4 regions of the Candidatus Symbiopectobacterium sp. NZEC127 genome follow, and region 3 is predicted to be linked to each of the others. Evidence: predicted binding sites of a transcription regulator. Region 3 holds the regulator's gene; each other region holds the start of a gene.
What was found. The regulator PurR, encoded in region 3, represses purine synthesis genes. The targets are predictions, from matches to a motif close to CANGCAAACGTTTGCNTG.
Positions count from the first base shown of each region.

Region 1: guaB (IMP dehydrogenase) is a predicted target of PurR. The motif match lies at 2,395-2,412, and genes of this name have one in related genera.
Region 2: glyA (serine hydroxymethyltransferase) is a predicted target of PurR. The motif match lies at 2,352-2,369, and genes of this name have one in related genera.
Region 4: purM (phosphoribosylformylglycinamidine cyclo-ligase) is a predicted target of PurR. The motif match lies at 1,214-1,231, and genes of this name have one in related genera.

Region 1 covers NZ_JAGFPG010000001.1:2,129,697-2,132,954, forward strand. The annotation lists gene guaA (glutamine-hydrolyzing GMP synthase) at 1-767, opposite strand, end outside; gene guaB (IMP dehydrogenase) at 879-2,342, opposite strand; gene xseA (exodeoxyribonuclease VII large subunit) at 2,524-3,258, shown strand, end outside.
Region 2 covers NZ_JAGFPG010000001.1:2,172,551-2,175,808, forward strand. The annotation lists gene J5069_RS09970 (autotransporter outer membrane beta-barrel domain-containing protein) at 1-672, opposite strand, end outside; gene glyA (serine hydroxymethyltransferase) at 986-2,239, opposite strand; gene hmpA (NO-inducible flavohemoprotein) at 2,565-3,258, shown strand, end outside.
Region 3 covers NZ_JAGFPG010000001.1:1,263,689-1,266,946, forward strand. The annotation lists gene J5069_RS05685 (YnhF family membrane protein) at 1-26, opposite strand, end outside; gene purR (HTH-type transcriptional repressor PurR) at 421-1,446, shown strand; gene cfa (cyclopropane fatty acyl phospholipid synthase) at 1,878-3,029, shown strand; gene J5069_RS05700 (riboflavin synthase subunit alpha) at 3,096-3,258, opposite strand, start outside.
Region 4 covers NZ_JAGFPG010000004.1:297,413-300,670, reverse strand. The annotation lists gene uraA (uracil permease) at 1-172, opposite strand, end outside; gene upp (uracil phosphoribosyltransferase) at 384-1,010, opposite strand; gene purM (phosphoribosylformylglycinamidine cyclo-ligase) at 1,329-2,366, shown strand; gene purN (phosphoribosylglycinamide formyltransferase) at 2,366-3,004, shown strand; gene J5069_RS17025 (ABC transporter substrate-binding protein) at 3,213-3,258, shown strand, end outside.

The DNA.
Region 1 (3,258 bases), 870 kb from region 3:
GTCAAACGATCGCCAATGGCACGGTGCAGCAGCATCGCGGTAACGGAGGAATCGACACCACCGGAAAGGCCCAGGATCACGCGATCGTTACCAATCTGTTCGCGCAGGCGCACTATCGCATCATCAATGATTTTTGCCGGTGTCCAGAGCGCATCACAGTGGCAGATGTCGCGCACAAAGCGTTCCAACATGCGCTGTCCCTGACGGGTATGCGTCACTTCCGGGTGGAACTGTACACCGTAAAAACGTTTCTCTTCGTTCGCCATAATGGCAAACGGGCAGGTATCGGTGCTGGCAACGGTAACAAAATCAGACGGAATGGCTGTCACTTTATCGCCGTGACTCATCCATACGTCGAGCAACGGCGCACCGCTTTCACTCAGCGTATCCTGAATATCACGCAGCAACGCGCTTTCCACTTTGATTTCAACCTGGGCATAACCAAACTCGCGCTCGCTGGAGCTTTCCACACGTCCACCCAGCTGCATTGCCATGGTTTGCATGCCGTAGCACACGCCCAATACCGGTACACCGGCCTGGAACACATATTCCGGCGCGCGCGGACTGTTGTGCTCGGTGGTGCTTTCCGGGCCACCGGAGAGGATGATGCCGTTCGGGTTAAATTCGCGAATCTGTGCTTCGGTAACGTCCCATGCCCAGAGCTCGCAATAAACGCCCAGTTCACGCACGCGGCGCGCGACCAGTTGCGTGTACTGCGAACCAAAATCCAGAATGAGTATGCGGTGTTGATGAATATTTTCTGTCATGAGAGGCGTATTCCAAAATACGTAAGAAGCAAAAAATAAGAGAACCCGGCGAAGTTTACCGGGTTTCTGTCAAATCAGCCATCACATCGGCAGATTGGCCTGCGGGCCAAATCAACCCATCCGATAGTTCGGAGATTCCTTGGTGATGGTCACATCGTGCACGTGGCTTTCCTGAATGCCTGCACCGCTGATGCGGACAAATTCGGCCTGAGTGCGCAATGCGTCAATGGTGCCGCAACCGGTCAAGCCCATGCAGGAACGCAGGCCACCCATCTGCTGATGCACGATCTCTTTCAGGCGGCCTTTGTAAGCTACGCGCCCTTCGATCCCTTCCGGCACCAGTTTATCCGCTGCATTATCGCTCTGGAAATAACGGTCAGAAGAGCCTTTGGACATGGCACCCAGCGAGCCCATCCCACGGTAAGATTTAAAGGAACGGCCTTGATACAGCTCGATCTCGCCCGGCGATTCTTCTGTCCCTGCCAGCATCGAACCTACCATCACACAGGCGGCACCGGCAGCGATGGCTTTGGCGATATCACCGGAGAAACGGATGCCACCATCGGCGATAACCGGAATGCCTGTGCCTTCAAGCGCTTCTACCGCGTCGGAAATCGCGGTGATCTGCGGTACACCCACGCCGGTAACGATACGGGTGGTACAAATAGAGCCAGGGCCAATACCGACTTTCACTGCGCTCACGCCCGCGTCAGCCAGCGCTTTGGCGCCGGCACCAGTGGCAACGTTACCGCCGATGATTTGCAGATCGGGGTATTTGGCACGGGTCTCACGAATGCGCTGTAACACGCCCTCAGAGTGGCCGTGCGAGGAGTCGATCAGCAGCACGTCAACACCGGCAGCAACCAGCGCATCGACGCGCTCTTCATTGCCCGCACCCGCGCCAACCGCCGCGCCGACGCGCAGGCGACCGTGTTCGTCTTTACAGGCGTTAGGTTTACGCTCTGCTTTCTGGAAGTCTTTCACGGTGATCATGCCGAGCAGATGGAAGCTGTCATCCACCACCAGCGCTTTCTCAACGCGTTTCTCGTGCATTTTTTGCAGCACCACGTCACGCGCTTCACCTTCACGCACCGTTACCAGCCGGTCTTTCGGCGTCATCACGGCGCTCACCGGGCGTTCCAAATCGGTCACAAAACGCACGTCACGACCGGTGATAATGCCGACCAGTTCGTTATCGTCGGTCACTACCGGGTAACCGGCAAAACCGTTACGCTCGGTCAGCGCTTTGACCTCACGCAGCGTGGTGGTTGGCGTCACGGTTTGCGGATCGACAACCACGCCGCTTTCATGACGCTTCACACGGCTGACTTCTTCCGCCTGGCGTTCAATCGACATGTTTTTATGGATGAAACCGATGCCGCCTTCCTGCGCCAGTGCGATAGCCAAACCGGATTCCGTCACGGTATCCATGGCAGCAGAGAGCATAGGAATATTCAGGCGAATCGTTTTTGTGAGCTGAGTGGTGAGATCGGCAGTGTTCGGCAGAACGGTCGAGTGAGCTGGGATCAGGAGGACGTCATCAAACGTCAGTGCTTCTTTGGCAATACGTAGCATGGGCAATATCTCATGTGGGGATGCGATAAAATATTGCCGTGGCATTATACAGAGCGTAATCGGTTGCCTCCAGCTTTTTTTATAAAAAAACTTGATTAACCTTTCAGGCAAGGTAGTATCGGTTAATTAACCCTCTGTTTTAAAATTTGATCTCGCTCACTAAATCGGGTTAGCCAACGCCATGTCCCAAGCGCCTTCATCCGCTATTTTTACCGTCAGCCGCCTCAATCAAACCGTCCGGCAACTGTTGGAAATGGAAATGGGGCAAATTTGGCTGTGCGGCGAGATATCCAATTTCTCCCAGCCCGCGTCAGGCCACTGGTACTTTACCCTGAAAGATGAGCGCGCCCAGGTGCGCTGCGCTATGTTTCGCACCAGCAATCGTCGCGTGACGTTTCGCCCGCAAAACGGACAGCAGGTGCTGCTGCGCGCCACGATTACCCTGTACGAGCCGCGCGGTGATTACCAACTGCTGGCAGAGAGCATGCAACCCGCAGGCGATGGCCTGTTGCAACAGCAGTTCGAACAGCTTAAGCAGCGGTTAGCGTCAGAAGGGTTGTTCGATCAGTCGTTCAAGCAGGCGCTCCCCCGCCCCGCCAACAGCGTCGGCGTGATTACTTCACCCAGCGGCGCGGCGCTGCACGATATTCTGCATGTGCTACAGCGGCGCGATCCGGCACTGCCTGTGGTGATTTATCCGAGTCAGGTGCAGGGCGAAGAGGCCCCGGTGCAGATTGTTCGCGCCATTCAGCTTGCCAACCAGCGGCAGGAGTGTGATGTACTGATCGTCGGGCGCGGCGGCGGTTCGCTGGAAGACCTCTGGAGCTTTAACGATGAACGGGTGGCGAGAGCCATCTTCGCCAGTCGTATTCCTATCGTGAGCGCGGTCGGCCATGAAACCGACGTCACCATTGCC
Region 2 (3,258 bases), 910 kb from region 3:
CCCCTCATCGCCGGTGATCAATCCGGTATTACTGATGGAATAGATACTGGAACTGTTGAGCAGGATAGCGGCATCGTTCTCAGAGGAGATCGTACCGGAGTTGACCAGTTCATACAGCATGGAGTCATTTTCCAGCACCACGCCTTGGTCACCGTAGATTTCGCCAGAGTTCTCGAAATAGCACAGGTTACTGGCGTTGACTAAAACGGCAGTATCTTCATCACCTTCGATATATCCGGTGTTTTTGAACTCCCCCATGAAGCTGTTGTTCTCGAGGTAAACGCCCTTATGTCCGGTGATGGTGCCCGTGTTAAACAGCGAATCAATGTTACCCGCATCACTCCACAGGCCAATATTGTCACTGGCAGAAATTAAACCGGAGTTGGTTATCGGACCGATTGACCCGGTGTTGTAAATCCCATCATTGCCTGTGATAACGCCGGCATTGCTGAGCGAGCCAATGGTCGACGTATTGGTAATGCCAAAATCGGTTCCGGTGAGGGTACCGGTATTGGTGATACTCAGATAATCCTGTGCTGTTGTAATGCTCAGACCACCTTGGCTGGTGGAAACATCGATCGATGCAGCGGATGATGGGTAAGTAGAAAGAACGCCTAGTACGGCACTTACTGCCACCACCAACGGTTTGACTTTGAATGACGAAGACCTCATCCGGCACTTCTCCCAAATAGTATAACTCATTGATATTTCATCATTCCGCTGATATCGATAGCATTTTAATTAATAACGGTGAATAAACATGATTTACCGTTATTGATTAGAAGCAACCTTCCTGGAAACAACGTCTTTGCGATAAGAACTGTCTCAAAGGGTAGACGGGGCGTGGCAGAAAACTTTCATATTCTGATTGTTGCTTTAGGCGCATCAGAGGACGGATATCAGAGGGTTACGCGGAGATAGTGAGGAAGAGCGATAAAAAAAACGCCAGCCCGAAGGCTGGCGTTGGCATACAGGTTACTGGCGATCAGGCATAAACCGGGAAACGCTCGCAAATAGCGAGTACTTTTTGTTTCACGCGTTCAATGGTCGCTTCGTCATTGATGTTATCCAATACGTCACAGATCCAGCCTGCCAGCTCACGCACTTCCGCTTCCTTGAAACCACGACGGGTTGCCGCCGGAGTACCGATGCGGATACCGGAGGTAACAAACGGGCTCTTCGGATCGTTCGGCACACTGTTTTTGTTAACGGTAATGTTAGCGCGACCCAGAGCGGCATCGGCTTCTTTGCCGGTCAGGTTTTTGCTCACCAGATCGAGCAGGAACAGGTGGTTACTGGTGCCACCAGACACCACGTTGAAACCGCGCGTCAGGAAGACCTCAACCATGGCCTTGGCATTCTTCGCCACTTGTTGCTGGTAAACTTTGAACTCAGGTTCCATCGCTTCTTTCAGCGCGACCGCTTTACCGGCGATAACGTGCATCAACGGGCCACCCTGGCCGCCAGGGAAGACGGCAGAGTTCAGTTTTTTGTACAGATCTTCATCACCGCCTTTCGCCAGAATCAGGCCGCCGCGCGGACCCGCCAGCGTTTTATGGGTGGTGGTGGTGACGATATGCGCATGGGGAACCGGGTTAGGATAAACGTCAGCCGCGACCAGACCCGCAACGTGCGCCATATCGACAAACAGATAAGCACCGATGCTGTCAGCGATTTCACGCATTTTTGCCCAGTCAACCACGCCTGAGTAGGCAGAGAAACCGCCTACGATCATTTTCGGTTTGTGGGTTTGCGCCAGTTCAGCCATTTCCTGGTAATCAATTTTACCGCTTTCATCGATACCGTAAGGAATAACTTTGTACAGCTTGCCAGACAGGTTAACCGGAGAGCCGTGAGTCAGGTGGCCGCCGTGTGCCAGGTTCATCCCCAGAATGGTATCACCCGGTTGCAGCAGCGCGGTATACACGGCAAAGTTAGCCTGAGAACCGGAGTGCGGTTGCACGTTGGCGTAGTCGGCGCCGAACAGCGCTTTAGCACGGTCAATCGCCAGTTGCTCTACGATGTCAACGTATTCGCAGCCGCCGTAATAACGTTTGCCAGGGTATCCTTCCGCATATTTGTTGGTTAACTGAGACCCTTGAGCCTGCATAACACGTGGGCTGGTGTAGTTTTCTGACGCAATCAGTTCAATATGTTCTTCCTGACGCACCACTTCTTGCTGCATCGCGTGCCACAGTTCGGCATCGTAATCGGCAATGTTCATTTCACGCTTTAACATCCGCATCTCCTGACTCAGCTAACTATATGTACAGTAAAAATGCCCGCAACGGGTATTGGCCTATAGTGTAAACCGTTTATCCCCTTGCATGATAGGGCTTGACAGAGGTTTTTACGCAAACGATTAGCTTCAAGCAGCACAAGGCTTAGCGGCCTAATGACTTCATGCGCTGGCAAGGGAGTTTTCTTCATCTGCATCCTGCATTTTCTTCATTTTGTGTTCCCGTCGACACAATAAACACCAACACCAAGCAGGGATTTACAATGCGGCAACGCTCGAATAAGATGCATTAAAAATACATCTTATAAAACCACCTGGAGTCACCATGCTAGACGCAAAAACCATCGCTACCGTAAAATCAACGATTCCCTTGCTGGCACAAACCGGCCCGGCACTGACCGCCCACTTCTATCAGCGCATGTTCACTCACAATCCTGAGCTGAAAGACATTTTCAACATGAGCAATCAGCGCAACGGCGATCAGCGAGAAGCGTTATTCAACGCTATCTGCGCCTATGCGGCCAACATCGACAATCTCTCGGCACTGCTGCCTGCGGTGGAGCGTATTGCACAAAAACATGCCAGTTTCTCTATCCAGCCCGCACAATATGGCATCGTTGGCGAACATCTGCTTGCCACGCTGGATGAATTGTTTAGCCCCGGCGAAGAGATATTGGATGCCTGGGGTAAGGCCTATGGCGTGTTGGCTGATGTTTTTATTCAGCGCGAACACGCCATTTATCAGGATGCAGCTAGCCAGCACGGCGGCTGGGAAGGCACTCGCCCCTTCCGTATCGTGAAAAAGCAGGCGCAGAGTGCGCTGATCGCCAGTTTCACGCTGGAGCCGGTCGATGGCAAACCGGTGGTGGATTTTAAACCCGGCCAGTATTTAGCAGTCTATGTTCGCCACGACAGCCTCACTCACCAAGAGATTCGCCAATATTCTCTGACTCACGCCCCCAATGGCCGCACCTACCGCATTGCGGTGAAACGCGAGGATCAGGGGACGGTCTCCGGCT
Region 3 (3,258 bases):
AATGACATTTTCAAATCAGTATTCATTCTATCTCCTTGAAACACAGAAATGCGTGGAAATTGCCGCCGCATTGGATGCCACATTGCTTTTTGCACGCCAATCGCCGCAGCACAATGACGCCAAGAAGGTATTGTTACACAATTTATAGGGAAAATCTCCGATCCCGGCTGCACTAATTATATCAATTATCCCTTTCACTTTCGCGGCAAATCAGCCAGAATTCGCAGTTTACCGTGCGCTGCGTCGGTGTCCGAACACGTCATCTTCAATGGGATCAATGCATCCCCTTTAGGTACAAAGTACGTCGGCAGTCTCCTTCTGATATCCTGTTTATTCCATCAGAAAGAGAACATTACGCAAAAGCAAACGATTAACAAACTATATACTGCCGTAACAAGTAGGTTCAGGAGTCATTTTTAGATGGCAACGATCAAAGATGTGGCAAAGCGTGCTGGCGTTTCAACTACAACCGTCTCTCACGTCATCAACAAAACACGTTTCGTCGCCGAAGAGACCAAAACGGCCGTGCGGGAAGCCATCAAGGAATTACACTACTCCCCGAGCGCAGTAGCGCGGAGCTTAAAGGTCAACCACACCAAATCCATCGGACTGCTCGCCACCTCAAGCGAAGCACCCTACTTCGCAGAAATCATCGAAGCGGTTGAAAACAGTTGTTATGCCAAAGGCTACACCCTGATTCTGTGCAACTCGCACAATAACCTGGAAAAACAGCGAGCCTATCTTTCCATGCTGGCGCAAAAACGGGTCGATGGCCTGTTGGTGATGTGTGCGGAATATCCGCCCGAACTGTTGGGCATGTTGGCGGATTATCGCAGCATTCCCATGGTGGTGATGGATTGGGGTCAGGCACACAGCGATTTCACCGACACCATTATTGACAACGCTTTTGAAGGCGGATATCTGGCTGGCCGATACCTGATTGAGCGCGGCCACCGCGACATCGGTGCCATTCCCGGTATTCAGGAACGCAACACCGGCAGTGGGCGTTATCTGGGTTTTCTCAAAGCCTTGCACGAAGCGGATATCACGGTACGCGATGAGTGGGTTGTTCAGGGCGATTTTGAACCGGAATCCGGCTATAAAGCCATGCACCAGATTTTGGCGCAGAAACAGCGCCCGACCGCCATTTTCTGCGGCGGCGATATCATGGCGATGGGCGCTATCTGCGCGGCAGATGAGCTAGGGCTACGTGTACCGCAAGATATTTCCGTGATTGGCTACGATAATGTTCGCCATGCGCGTTATTTCACGCCGGCCTTGACCACCATCCACCAGCCCAAAGAGCGTTTGGGTCAATCTGCCTTTACCATGCTGCTCGATCGCATCACCAGCAAGCGCGAAGATGCACAGGTGATTGAGGTTCATCCGACCCTTATTGAGCGGCGTTCCGTGGGTGATGGTCCGTTCCGCGACTATCGCCGTTAATGTTTAAGACGATTTTCTTATAATATATTGATTTTTATATTCTTCATGGCTGCATCAATCAATTTCGACTTGTCCTCTGATTGAAGCAGTCATACACTGTTTTTCATTCGGACAATATCCCTACACTTATCCTTATTACAAAAAGCGCAGAATTGCGTATCAGGATACGTGCCCCTACGTGCTACCACGTACCGGCTTTGACTCTTCATTCCCTCTGGGTATCCAGAGAGTAGACGATGGATGTTATGCCTGCTGCCACTGTGCAACGGGCAAGCATAAACGGCTGCGCACGAATGCAACCGCTTACTCTTTGAACAACGGGTAACTTGCCCGTGATTCGAACACGCTGTGCGCAAACCGCAGCGTTAGGGTTGATGAAAGACTGTCTATGCTGTTCCTTGCGGCGCTGCCTGGCAAGGTTGGGAGAAGTTATGAGTTCATCATATGTAGAGGAACTGGCAGAAAATAACACGTCCTGGTTCCGGATCGTTCAAGCGTTATTGGCTATCGCTGATATCAAAATCAATGGTTCTCGACCGTTTGATATCAGGGTACGCAACCCCGATTTCTACAAGCGCGTTCTGCGTGAAGGCTCACTGGGACTCGGGGAAAGCTATATGGACGGTTGGTGGGAGTGCGATCGTTTAGACTGCTTTTTTCGGCGTCTCTTACGCGCGGGGCTTGAGAAAAAAGCCCCCCATCATCTCAAAGACATTTTGCATATTGTCGCCACGCGTTTGATTAACCTGCAATCGCGCAAGCGTGCCTGGATTGTCGGCGAGGAGCATTACGATCTGGGCAACGATCTGTTTAGCCTGATGCTTGATACGCATATGCAATATTCCTGCGGCTACTGGAAAGAGGCCACGACCCTTGAGCAGGCGCAACAGGCCAAACTGCGCATGATTTGCGAAAAGCTTCAGCTTCAGCCGGGCATGACCCTGTTGGATATTGGCTGCGGTTGGGGCGGACTGGCCGCCTATGCGGCACGCCATTATGGCGTATCGGTTTACGGCGTGACCATTTCGCGTGAGCAGCAAAAACTGGCTCAGGCGCGCTGTCACGATCTTAACGTTACCATTGAATTGCAGGATTATCGTGACCTTAACCGACATTTCGATCGCATCGTGTCTGTCGGCATGTTTGAGCACGTTGGACCGAAAAATTACGATACCTACTTTCGCGTCGTCAGCAAGAACCTCAAACCCGAAGGGCTATTTCTGCTGCATACCATTGGGGCGAATAAAACCGATTCGCAGGTTGATCCCTGGATTAACAAATATATCTTCCCCAACGGTTGTCTGCCCTCCGTACGCCATATTGCCGCGCGCAGTGAACCTTATCTGGTGATGGAAGATTGGCACAACTTTGGGGCCGATTACGACAAGACCCTGATGGCCTGGCACGATCGCTTTGTTGCCGGTTGGCCACAGTTAGCGAACCGTTACTCACTGCGTTTTAATCGTATGTTTCGTTACTACCTGAATGCCTGCGCCGGGGCGTTTCGCGCACGCAATATTCAACTGTGGCAGGTATTGTTTAGCCCTCAGGGGATTGAAGGCGGCGTGCGTGTAGCGCGCTGATAGCGGTCTGCTAACGCCGTACAGATAAGGGTACGGCGTTATGTTATTGCCTGTTCAGGTCAGACTTCAGGCGCTCTGCGCGGCATTCGCCGTTGCGGCCTCTTGTGCCTGACGCTGCGCCAGCACACGTTCAACCGTGTCGATCACGGCCTGCGTTTGCGGATCGATTTCGATATTGATCCGGTTCCCTAACCGTTTCTGCCCGAGGGTGGTGCGTTGCAGCGTTTCG
Region 4 (3,258 bases), on a different contig from region 3:
GATACAGCAGTGTGCCAATGCCGTTGAACAGCAGCACGGTCGCGGGGTTGATTTTGAACAGAATCGGCACCAACACCGTCGCGCCGAACATGGCAAACAGGTGCTGGAAGCTCAGCGGGATGGTTTGTAGCAAGGGGGGTCGTTCACTCACCCCGATGGCGCGACGAGTCATCGTTTATATCCTCTGTAAAAGTCACTTGATGTTGTGGGTAGCCGGTTGGTCCAGCCTCATTATCACAGCCCAGCCGCCCCCACGCGTCACCACGTAGGGAAGCGAGGCTGATTATAAAAATCGTGCGAAACCTGGGTGAAAAACCGCCATGGATTTTGCGCGGCGAAACCGGCGCAAAAAAAAGCCGACTTACTCAGTCGGCTGATACGGCTTATTTAGTACCAAAGAGCTTATCGCCCGCGTCACCCAGACCCGGCATGATGTAGCCATGCTCATTGAGCCCCTTGTCGACGGAAGCGGTGTACAGCTCAACGTCAGGGTGCGCTTTTTCCAACGCGGCAATCCCTTCCGGTGCAGCCACCAGCACCAATACCTTGATACTCTGGCAACCCGCTTTCTTCAGCAGATCGATAGTGGCAATCATCGAACCACCGGTCGCCAGCATCGGATCCACCACCAGCGCCATACGCTCATCAATGTTGGAGACCAGTTTCTGGAAATAAGGCACCGGCTCCAGCGTCTCTTCGTTGCGGTACATGCCCACCACGCTGATGCGCGCGCTCGGTACGTTTTCCAGCACGCCTTCCATCATGCCCAGACCTGCACGCAGGATCGGCACCACGGTAATTTTTTTGCCTTTGATCTGATCGACTTCCACCGGACCGCACCAGCCTTCGATGGTTACTTTCTCTGTGGCCAGATCGGCAGTGGCTTCATAGGTCAATAAGCTGCCGACTTCGGATGCCAGTTCACGAAAGCGTTTTGTACTTATATCGTTTTCACGCATCAGGCCAAGCTTATGTTTGACGAGCGGGTGTTTAACCTCGACGACCTTCATTCTATTCCCCCTATAGAAAGTGGACGGATATCCTCACGACGCAGAATCGGTGCGCCGAGGGCGGACATGGCAGCCCATCATAAAAAAAATCGCGGGATTATACCGCTTTTTTGCTTAAGCGCTACAGGTTATAGCCTGATCCAGATCAACCGGGCAGGGAAATTCTCATTGAACAGGAAAAATGCAAAGCAGGCAACACACCACTCGCAAACGATTGCTCTCGCTGTTAGAATTAGCGCGCTTCGATAGGGGTAGATCCACCAGGCTGGATATGCTCACTATCTCACCACCAATTGTATTCTCCGTGGGGACTCCGCAGTGACCGACAAAACCTCTCTTAGCTACAAAGACGCAGGCGTGGATATTGATGCTGGCAACGCATTGGTAGACCGTATTAAAGGCGTAGTGAAACAAACCCGCCGTCCTGAAGTGATGGGCGGTCTGGGCGGTTTCGGTGCCCTGTGCGCCTTGCCCCAAAAATACCGTGAACCGGTTCTGGTTTCCGGTACTGACGGGGTCGGCACCAAACTGCGTCTTGCCATGGATCTGAAACGCCACGACACCATCGGTATCGATCTGGTGGCCATGTGTGTCAACGATCTGGTAGTTCAAGGGGCCGAGCCGCTGTTCTTCCTGGATTACTACGCCACGGGGAAACTGGATGTCGATACCGCCGCCAGCGTGATCACCGGTATTGCCGAAGGGTGCAAGCAGTCAGGCTGCGCGCTGGTCGGCGGCGAAACCGCTGAAATGCCCGGCATGTACCACGGCGAGGATTACGATGTCGCCGGTTTTTGCGTCGGTGTTGTTGAAAAATCAGAGATCATCGACGGAAGTAAAGTGCAGGCAGGTGATACCCTGATAGCACTGGCAGCCAGTGGCCCGCACTCTAACGGCTATTCACTGGTACGTAAGATTCTTGAGGTGAGCAAAACCGATCCGGAACAGACGACGCTTGAAGGCAAGTCATTGGCCGATCATCTGTTGGCACCGACCAAGATCTACGTTAAATCTATTCTGGCGCTGATTGAAAAAGTAGATGTACACGCGATTGCTCACCTGACCGGTGGCGGTTTCTGGGAAAATATCCCACGCGTGCTGCCAGAAGGCATGCAGGCCAACATTGATGAATCCAGCTGGCAGTGGCCCGCCGTGTTCAACTGGCTGCAACAGACGGGCAACGTCAGCCGTCACGAAATGTACCGTACTTTTAACTGCGGTGTGGGTATGATTATCGCACTGCCTGCTGAACAGGCAGAGGAAGCCGTGGCATTCCTCAATAGCCAGGGTGAAACCGCATGGAAAATTGGCGTTATTCAACCCGCTAACGCCGGAGACGCAGTGGTCATTAATTAATGAAAAACATCGTTGTCTTGCTCTCAGGTCAAGGAAGCAACTTGCAGGCGTTGATTGACGCCTGCGCGCGCAAGCGCGTCAAAGCAAATATCGCAGCCGTGTTCAGCAACAATCCAGAAGCCTATGGTCTGGTGCTGGCGCAAGAAGCCGAGATTCCGGCCCATGTCATCGACCCGCAAGGGTTTGCTGACCGAGCCGCCTTTGACGCCGCAATGGCAGAAGAGATGGCGCAATACCAGCCGGACCTGGTGGTACTGGCGGGTTATATGCGCATCCTCAGCCCGGAATTCGTTGCGCTGTTTGCAGGCAAAATGCTGAATATCCATCCGTCTCTGCTGCCCAAGTATCCGGGTCTGCACACCCATCGCAAAGCGCTGGAAAAGGGCGATAAGGAACATGGCACCTCGGTCCACTTCGTGACTGACGAACTGGACGGTGGCCCCCTGATTCTGCAAGCCAAGGTCCCGGTGTTTGGTGATGATACGGAAGAAGCGCTTGCGGCTCGGGTACAAACTCAGGAACACACCATCTATCCGCTGGTGGTGAACTGGTTTGCCGAAGGTCGTCTTAAAATGCGCGAGGGCGAAGCCTGGCTTGACGGCGTGCGTATTCCCAAACAGGGTTACGCTGCCGAATAACGATAATCCCCCTTGACGTTCAGGCGGTAGCGCCCTACCGCCCTGAAAGTTCCCATTGATCGACACTTTATTTATTTACAAAATAATTACCATCCTAATGATATAAAACAACATTATCTTTTTGTCGCACTTTCCCCACCTTAGTATTATTGATAATCACTCTCATACTCATTAACTTCCCCTGCTCGATTTTATGCAGAGGGCGAATATGCGTGCGTTATTCCTGACCAAAGCGTTACTGGTCATGCTGTTGT